Regions from separate parts of the Aeribacillus composti genome, predicted to be linked through region 3. Evidence: riboswitches for the same ligand, from Rfam matches in the RefSeq annotation. Region 3 holds a riboswitch; each other region holds the start of a gene.
The links. A riboswitch is a leader RNA that binds a small molecule or an ion and turns the genes downstream of it on or off. The one in region 3 is predicted to bind S-adenosylmethionine.
Positions count from the first base shown of each region.

Region 1: it holds a riboswitch for S-adenosylmethionine, as region 3 does, so the genes downstream of both, RI196_RS15875 (IS1182 family transposase) here and RI196_RS05660 (methionine biosynthesis PLP-dependent protein) in region 3, are expected to answer to the same signal.
Region 2: it holds a riboswitch for S-adenosylmethionine, as region 3 does, so the genes downstream of both, metK (methionine adenosyltransferase) here and RI196_RS05660 (methionine biosynthesis PLP-dependent protein) in region 3, are expected to answer to the same signal.

Region 1 is NZ_CP134501.1:3,253,844-3,256,996, reverse strand. It holds gene RI196_RS18655 (IS3 family transposase) at 1-93, shown strand, start outside; gene RI196_RS15885 (BREX system ATP-binding domain-containing protein) at 2-286, opposite strand; gene RI196_RS15880 (hypothetical protein) at 286-870, opposite strand; SAM riboswitch class I at 1,235-1,340, shown strand; gene RI196_RS15875 (IS1182 family transposase) at 1,493-3,153, shown strand, end outside.
Region 2 is NZ_CP134501.1:951,142-954,294, reverse strand. It holds gene RI196_RS04855 (phosphatase PAP2 family protein) at 18-548, shown strand; gene metK (methionine adenosyltransferase) at 597-1,802, opposite strand; SAM riboswitch class I at 2,010-2,201, opposite strand; gene pckA (phosphoenolpyruvate carboxykinase (ATP)) at 2,470-3,153, shown strand, end outside.
Region 3 is NZ_CP134501.1:1,118,458-1,121,610, forward strand. It holds gene RI196_RS05655 (aliphatic sulfonate ABC transporter substrate-binding protein) at 1-135, shown strand, start outside; SAM riboswitch class I at 1,473-1,610, shown strand; gene RI196_RS05660 (methionine biosynthesis PLP-dependent protein) at 1,727-2,842, shown strand; gene metC (cystathionine beta-lyase) at 2,835-3,153, shown strand, end outside.

The sequences.
Region 1 (3,153 bases), 1.7 Mb from region 3:
ATCAGAAAAAAGTATCGCCCCCATTCCAATAAGGGCAAGATGGAAGAGAATGGACATCGTTCCCCTCTTTTGCAGCGTCTAATACGAATATAAATTCACGTAAAAATGTCCTTGGAAGTACAGTGATTTCCTGTTCAAAGGCAACAGTAAATGATTCAACATATTGCTTAATAAATGTATCATCAATAACTGTCTCTGGTATCCATTTGTGTACCATACCGTGGATTTCCCTAACTTTATATGAAACTTCTATTAATTGTTCAGTTGAGAAACGGTTTAATTTCATCAATGGGGTTGAAAGTACACCACTAACCCTTCCATTTTTTGTGAAGATAAAGGTTTAATTCTAGAATATAAAACATCATGTTCTTTAATTGATCGATCCTCGTTTTTAATTAAATCATCCGTTCCAGTAAATAACATATAACATCCTTTCCTTACATACGATTCACTTATTCCTAGCAATTTAGCTAATTTGTAATTCGAGAAATCAGGATTCAACTCAATTGCTTGTCTAAGTTTTTCTAAGTTCTTATCCGTTTTATTGCGCTGTTCTTTTAAATACTCCTCACGGCTTTTTACGCCCATTTCCCGGCGTTTTTGTTTCCTTCTCCGCTTTTCATTCGCATCTATAATCGTGCTTAAATGGCGTTGTTCGTCCTCTGTTATATCTAACCATTCAATTAATTTTTTATTGCTGATATTATATCCAGCGCCAGGATACCCTTTTTCTCTAGCTATTCGGTTTGCTTCTTCGTTATTCCGTGCATAATAGGCCTTTTCAGCGCTTCTGGTGGATCTTCTTAAAGGCTCATTAAACTGTAAATTAAACGTTAGCGTTTGTTTTAAGGCTTCTTCTGGATCATTCAAAAAGCAACATAACCAATAACGGTACAAGAAACAAATTGTCTCACGATAACCAGTAACGTTATAATTGCGTAATTCAACCAGTTTTTCTAAGTCTAGTAATCTAGCATGATGCGATCGGAAGACGTTAATAAGATGTTGTACCTTCTTTTTTCGTCCTCTTTTTTTAGGCTTTCCTGTTTTGGCTCAACCTCAAGTTCCGGTAAATACCTCAAATTGTAAACTGCACCATTAAATAATTGTAGCATGCCATCAGAAAAATGTAAGCGAATTTGAATCGAATATGATGTAAAAAAGTGTTGACAGAGGGGAAGGATAGTGGCATAATCCAAGTAACCGAATAAGAATTATAAAGTTAATAATAAAACTCTTATCAAGAGCAGGTGGAGGGATGAGCCCAATGAAGCCCGGCAACCGACTCATATGATGAGCACGGTGCTAATTCTCCCAACAGAGATGTTGAAAGATAAGAAGTTGTTTTGACAAAAGGGGCTGTCCAAAAAGTCAGGGTAACTGACTTTTTGGAGCCCCTCATTTTTTCACTTTTTAAAAAAAATGCACAAAAAAATCGTCCTTTCTAGTAAAATGAAGTTACCACACAACATTACAGAAAGGACGATTTTTTATGAGCAATCAAATGATTACTCGTGAAAATTATAACACACAAATGACACTTCCTCTAGATGGAAAAGAAGAAAAAACTCCTGCCAAAAGAAATTTAGCCCCTACTTTCAAACCATATGACAACCGTCAAGTTCAAATGATTTATGATATTGAATCTCTTATACCCGAACATCACGTGGCACGTGTCGTGGACGAAATGGTGGAGGCGATACCAGATAAACAATTGTTTTCTCATTATAAAGGCGGCGGCAGAAGTTCCTATCATCCCAAAATGATGCTGAAAATCATTCTGTATGCTTATTCTCAAAAGGTTTATTCCTGCCGAGGAATCGAAAAACTCGTTAAAGAAAATATTCCTGCCATGTGGCTTTCAGCGATGCAACAACCAGATTTTCGCACCATTAATGAGTTCCGAGGGGAACGGATGAAAGCTTTCATGGATGAGCTCTTTGAAGTCATGATTCTCAAATTGATAAAAGAACATTACATCACGATGGAAAACTACTTTTTGGATGGCACTAAGATCGAAGCCAATGCCAATAAGTATTCTTTTGTGTGGAAAAAATCCACTTTGAAATTCGAAGAGAAATTAAAAGAAAAAATCCAAGAAACACTAAAGCACATTCATGAATTAACCCAATTAGAAGCCGGAACAGGGCAAAAGGAAAGCGATCAACATACAGAGATCACCGAACAAAACCTGGAGGAAATCGCAAAAGAAATAGAAGAAAAAGTTGAAACGCTAACGGAAGAAATCGAAAAGGAGACCGATACATCCATTCGGAAAGAGAAGCGAAAAAAACGCAGTCAATTAAAGAAATCGGTGAAACAAATTCGGGAAGATTTCCTGCCCCGAATGGCAAGATACAAGGAACAAAAGGAAATGTTCGGTGACCGTAACAGCTACTCGAAAACAGACAAAGACGCAACCTTCATGCGCATGAAAGAAGACCATATGAAAAACGGTCAGCTCAAGCCCGGATACAACGTGCAAATGGGGACAGAGAATCAGTTTATCTTGTTTTATACCATTCATCAACGACCGACCGATACACGTTGCTTTATCCCACATATGGAGAAGCTAGCCTCCACTTCATTACCGATGCCCCAAACAGTTATTGCGGATGCAGGCTATGGTAGTGAAGAAAACTATGTATATGCAGTTGGTGATGAGAAAGAGCCCCGGTTTGAGTTTCTAATTCCTTATGGGAGCTATGTAAAAGAACAAACACGTACATACAAAAAAGACATTAAAAATGCCAAAAACTGGACCTATTGTGAAGAGGATGATTGTTTTATTTGCCCGAATGGAAGGAGAGTAACGTTTAAAAAATACCAAAACAAAAAGAATCCATCTGGCTATGAACAAAGCTTCAAAATATACGAATGTGAAGATTGTACCGATTGCCCATTGAAAGCGAAATGCACAAAAGCGAAGGGAAATCGTCAAGTTCACTGGAATCCCATCTTCGAAGAAATGAAAGCAAAGGCCAAAACAGCCCTTGAATGTGAAGAGAAAGCCGCCATCTACGCTCGACGCAAAGTCGAGGCAGAAAGTGTGTTCGGTCACATCAAGGGCAATCGGTCGTTCCGCAGATTTTCTTTGCGGGGCCTCGACAAGGTACATGTTGAGTTTGGGATTGTGGCATTAGCCCACAACAT
Region 2 (3,153 bases), 170 kb from region 3:
AAAAGAGGAACTTTAACATGGGCAGACTGCTGAATCAGCTTTACCAATTTGAGTGCAAGTTGTTCAAACTGATTAATTCGCATTTTGAACGAAAAGGACTGAATGTTTATTTTCGGTATATTACTCATTTAGGAGGGGCTGTTTTTTCAATTGCAACATGTTTAATGCTGATGTTATTTTTTAATGAACCTGTAAAAACTGTTGCCTTGGCAAGTTCAGCTGCACTTTTTTTCAGTCATATTCCGGTTTTCATTGTGAAAAGAATTTATCCACGCAGACGGCCTTATCTTACATTATTTGAAACAAAAGTGTTAGAAAATCCGTTAACTGACCATTCATTTCCTTCTGGACATACGACAGCTGTATTTTCAGTGGCAACACCATTTTTGCTCTTTTTTCCAGCCTTAACATGGATTTTGCTTCCTCTCGCATTCAGTGTGGCACTATCAAGAATTTTTCTTGGCCTACACTACCCTTCAGATGTGCTGGCGGGAATAGTTCTAGGAGCTTCAGCAGGCACCATCTGTTTTGTCGCATTCGGACCATAAAAGCAAAAAGGTGTCTAATGCATGCATCGCATTGGACACCTTTTTATTTTACAAATATTGATGAGCTTGTTCGCGCAAAGCTTCCGCTTTATCTGTGCGTTCCCATGGCAAATCTAGATCGTTTCGTCCGAAATGACCGTAAGCAGCTGTCTGTTTGTAAATCGGGCGGCGCAAGTCAAGCATTTTTATAATGCCAGCTGGGCGCAAATCAAAGTTATTGCGAATTAATTCAACTAAAACATCTTCACTTACTTTGCCAGTACCGAACGTATCAACAGAAATAGAGACAGGTTTCGCTACACCAATTGCATAGGCCAGCTGAACCTCACATTTGTCTGCAAGTCCGGCTGCGACAATATTTTTCGCTACATAACGAGCCGCATAAGCTGCAGATCGGTCTACCTTCGTCGGATCTTTTCCTGAGAAAGCTCCTCCGCCATGGCGCGCATAGCCTCCGTAAGTATCGACAATGATTTTTCGTCCCGTTAATCCTGCATCTCCTTGTGGTCCGCCAATAACGAAACGTCCGGTAGGGTTGATGAAATATTTTGTTTCTTCATCGATCAGTTCTTTTGGAGCAACCGGATCAATTACTTTTTCTTTAATATCCTGCTTAATTTGTTCTAAAGTTGCCTCCGGATGGTGTTGAGTCGATATGACAATTGTGTCAATTCTAACCGGCTGTTCATTTTCATCATATTCTACCGTAACTTGCGTCTTTCCGTCCGGACGCAAATAAGGAATTTCTTCGCTTTTTCTAACTTCTGTAAGCCGGCGTGAAAGCTTATGGGCAATGGAAATCGGGAGAGGCATTAATTCCTTCGTTTCATTGCATGCAAAACCGAACATTAACCCTTGATCTCCAGCGCCAATCGCTTCAATTTCTTCATCAGTCATTTGTCCTTCTCTCGCTTCTAAAGCTTTATCCACCCCTGCAGCAATATCGGGTGATTGCTCATCAATTGATGTTAAAACAGCACAAGTTTCAGCATCAAAACCGTATTTAGCTCTCGTATAGCCGATCTCTTTGACCGTTTCTCGCACAATTTTTGGTATATCCACATACGTGCTTGTCGTAATTTCTCCACTGACTAATACAAGTCCGGTGGTGACAGATGTTTCGCAAGCTACACGTGCGTTCGGATCTTTTTCTAAAATGGCATCTAAAATCGCATCTGAAATTTGGTCGCAAATTTTGTCCGGATGCCCTTCCGTTACGGATTCAGATGTAAACAGACGGCGCTTTTTTGTCATTTACTGCTTCCTCCTCAAACTTAAAATGATGTTTATGGAGTGCTACACTCCTTGTCATTGACACGGAACTCATTCCCTCACCACTATTGTAAACATATCAAAATATTTCGTACGATAAGAAAAACTTGGCTAAACGAGATTTCTCTTATACATAGAAAAAACCTTCCCTGCCAGAGGAAAGGTTGTTATAAACTTCATTGCCTTTCACTCTTATCGTTCAAGGATATAACCTTGCATCAGGTTAGCACCATTGCTCGTCTATGAATATGGAATTCTTTCGCATCATGTTGTATGTCCATAGAATACTGGGATTTTGAAAGCCATATTCTACTGTCTTCTTTCAACGAGCCGGTTGCTGGGCTTCATAGGGCCTGTCCCTCCGCCAACTCGGGATAAGAGTATCCGTTCAAATGTATATCATACAGGAGCAAAAAAGTACTTGTCAACAATAAATAAAGCTTCTCTGTAATTTTCCAAATCATCTGATATCCATTATTTCAGTATCAGCTGATCAATCATGATTCGTATGATGCCCAAAAATGAAGGCAAAATATATAGTAAAAACATTATTTTCAGAAATCGATAAATAGGATGGATTATTTTTGCGAATGTGTTATACTATTTCTATAAAACCATTTCAAATATGCAAAAAAAGGATGGTATGTATATGAATATTGTAGATGTATCAAATGAATTAGCTTCGTTGATCAGCGGACCAAATGCATATCATAATTTACCAGTCGCACGACTTGTAGAAAAAGTTTTAGCTAGGAAAGAAGGTTTTTTAACAAATACAGGTGCAGTTTCGGTTACAACAGGCAAATATACCGGCCGGTCACCAGAAGATAAATTCATCGTTGAAGAAGATTCTGTCAAGCATTTAATTGATTGGGGACCCGTCAACAAGCCAATTTCATCAGAAGTTTTTGAAAAACTGTACTTAAAAGTCATACAATATTTAAAAAATAGAGATGAAATTTATGTTTTTAACGGATTTGCCGGAGCTGACAAAAAATATCGTCTTCCAATTCAAGTGGTCAATGAATTGGCGTGGCAAAATTTATTTGCTCGCCAACTGTTTATCCGTCCGAAAAGCCAAGACGATTTAAAGGAGCATAAAAATCCGTTTACGATTGTTTCCGCTCCTTCCTTTAAAGCAGATCCAGCTGTGGATGGAACGAACTCAGAAGCATTTATCATTATTTCTTTTGAAAAGAGAATAATCCTGATCGGCGGAACTGAATATGCAGGCGAGATGAAAAAGTCTATCTTTTCCGTCATGAACTTCCTGCTTCCAGAAAGAGATATATTTTCAATGCACTGCTCCGCCAATGTCGGTCAAGAAGGCGAT
Region 3 (3,153 bases):
TGGGAACGTGTCCGCTATACAACCGAAGTGGATGAAAAAGTTCTTCAAGACTTTTCTAACTCTTCTTATGACTTGAAATTTTTAAAAGAAAAACCGGATCTTAAAGGTCTTGTAGATACAAGCTTTTTGAATTAAGTAATAAACCCCCTATACAGAAGCTTTTTGATATTATGCGGCTTCTGGATAGGGGGGTTATTTTGTTGATGTAAATTCAAGATGAAGCAGTTGTTAAAACAGGGCTTATCCCAAAAGTTGTTTATGACTATGCCTGTATATTGGGATTCTGTTGTTGTGAGAGCTTTTTATTCAAATCGCTCGAATAAGCTCCCGTTTTTTCACATTGTTTGGAGCTGTCCAGAAAGTCAAAATCCATTGAAAACGAAAGATCATAAATATTGATATATCAACGTTTCTAAAACATTAAAGGGGCTGTCTAATAAGCCGGAAAATCGACTTATTAGACAGCCCCTATATGAATTTCAATTTCTCCATTTGGGCCGTATTTTTCAAAATCATATGTGTAAGCCCGCTCTAATAAACCAGTTTCTTCTTGCTTCCAAATCTTACTCCAAGTTTTAAAAATGCCTTGTTCGTCCGTTTTATCTACTTGAAAAACTTTATTTTCATGTTCCTCGGGATTTCAATTAAAAGCTTCCCCATTATTTTCTTCAATTGCAATGCTTAATAAATAATCTCCTCTGTAGTCGCTTTCATAATCATAATAAATTCCGTACACATTGTTTTGATGATGTTCCAGTTTTTAGAAAGCGTTTTCTCACATAATTTTGATTTGCCCCATCATTTGCTCGTCATGAAAATTATTGGTTCGTATGCTGTCGATCATATACAGCATCATAAACAGTCTTTCCTTTCCATAATATTGATAAAAAAGAGAAGGCGCATCAGTAAAGAATGTTCAGCATATTTTCCAACGGCACGTTTATGTTCATCTTTTTTGCTTCCCAGCTTCACCTGCAAAACAAATATCGCATCTTCGTTTTCTGTTCAGCTGCTTTATGGAGTACGGGTTCGTTTGACAGAAGTTGGAGAAAAATTTATCAAACGATTAGTTTGCCAATTCAATTGTTTCATTCACTGTTTATTAAATACTCTTAAAATTTTCCAATTCCTCTAAAGAAGATCACCTCGTTCACAATTTTTCTCCAAATACGACAGCTTCCGAATTGGATATTTATATTTTAAAATCTATTAAAATTTGGGAAGCCTCAGGGGAAAATAAAACCACTTTCATTGAAATGATGGAGGATCAAAGGTGATCCATACAAAAAAATTTCCCTTTTGGCTTTCGCAAAAAAACATTTCAAGAATCGACGGATTATTTAAAGAATGTTCTTATTTTTCTTTAGTTTTACTGAAAATAAATCAAAGTTATCGGAATTGTTGGCAGGAAACGTCTTGAATTTTTTTTAAAACTGAGGTAAAGTTATACCTATCAAAAGTTCATATCGGAATTCTTATCGAGAGAGGCGGAGGGAACTGGCCCGAAGAAGTCTCAGCAACCGGTACAAGGACGGCGGCATGATAACCTTTGTACCAAGGTGCTAAATCCAGCAAGCATTTTGCCGTAAGATATGCTTGGAAGATAAGAAGGAGCCAAACAATAAACGCCTTCTTCTTATGAAGAGGGCGTTTTATTTTTAAAGCCTCCTCTACAGGCAATGAAAGCAGCACATTTTTACTAACTAAAAAAGGAGGAAAGTCAAAGATGAATATTGAAACAGTTTTGGCCCAATTAGGAAATCGAAGTGAAGCTCTTACAGGAACAGTAAGCGCCCCCATTTATTTGTCCACAGCCTACCGGCATAAAGGAATAGGTGAATCAACAGGCTATGATTACACTCGGACAAAAAATCCAACGAGAGAGCTTGTCGAGGACGCCATAGCCAAATTGGAGGGAGCCGATCAAGGATTTGCATTTTCTTCCGGAATGGCAGCGATTCAGACGATTATGGCTTTATTTAAAAGTGGAGATGAACTGATCGTTTCAAAAGATTTATATGGCGGGACATACCGCTTGTTTGAAGAAGAGTGGCGCAAATACGGTCTTTCCTTCCACTATGACGATTTTACGTCTCGCGAATATACGGAATCATTAATAAACGAAAATACTAAAGCGATTTTTCTAGAAACGCCCACTAATCCGCTTATGCAGGAAACATCGATTTCCTCGTTGGCGGAATTGGCCCGGAAGCACAATTTGCTGCTGATCGTTGACAATACGTTCTACACACCTGTTTTGCAGCGTCCGATTGAAGAAGGAGCGCATATCGTGATTCACAGCGCAACGAAATATTTAGGCGGTCACAACGATGTCCTTGCCGGCCTGGTCTGTGCAAAAGGGAAAGAAATTTGCGAAAAATTAGCCATGCATCAAAATGCAATTGGTGCGGTATTATCTCCTTTTGATTCGTGGCTGCTGCTTAGAGGAATGAAAACTTTATCATTGAGAATGGCCAAACATCAGGAAAATGCAAGGGAGCTGGCGGCATATTTAAAAGAGCTTCCTGAAATTGATGATGTATTATATCCTGGCAGAGGCGGAATGCTTTCCTTCCGTGTGAAAAAAGAAGAATGGGTCAACCCGTTTTTGCAGAATCTGAAATTAATCTGTTTTGCGGAAAGCCTTGGAGGGGTAGAAAGCTTTATAACGTATCCAGCTACCCAAACACATGCGGACATTCCGGAAGAAATCCGAATTCAAAACGGTGTATGTAACCGGCTTCTCCGTTTTTCTGTAGGGATTGAAAGCGTGGAGGATTTGAAGGAAGATCTCAAGCAGGCATTGCAAGCAGCTGCGAAAGGGGATTTACTAAATGCATGACCAATGGAGCTTTCAAACAAAATTGATTCATAATAAACATAAGGTTGACCCGACAACTGGTGCTGTCAGCGTGGCGATTCAGCAAGCGTCAACGTTTCATCAGCAAACATTGGATGAATCTCCTGAATTTGACTACAGCCGTTCAGGAAATCCAACACGAAAAGCGTTGGAAGAGGCGATTGCCGAACTGGAAGGCGGAGTGAGAGGCTTTGCGTTTGCTTCTGGGATGGCCGCTATATCAACAGCTTTTCTTTTACTTTCTTCCGGTGATCATGTTTTGGTCACTGAAGATGTGTACGGCGGAACATACC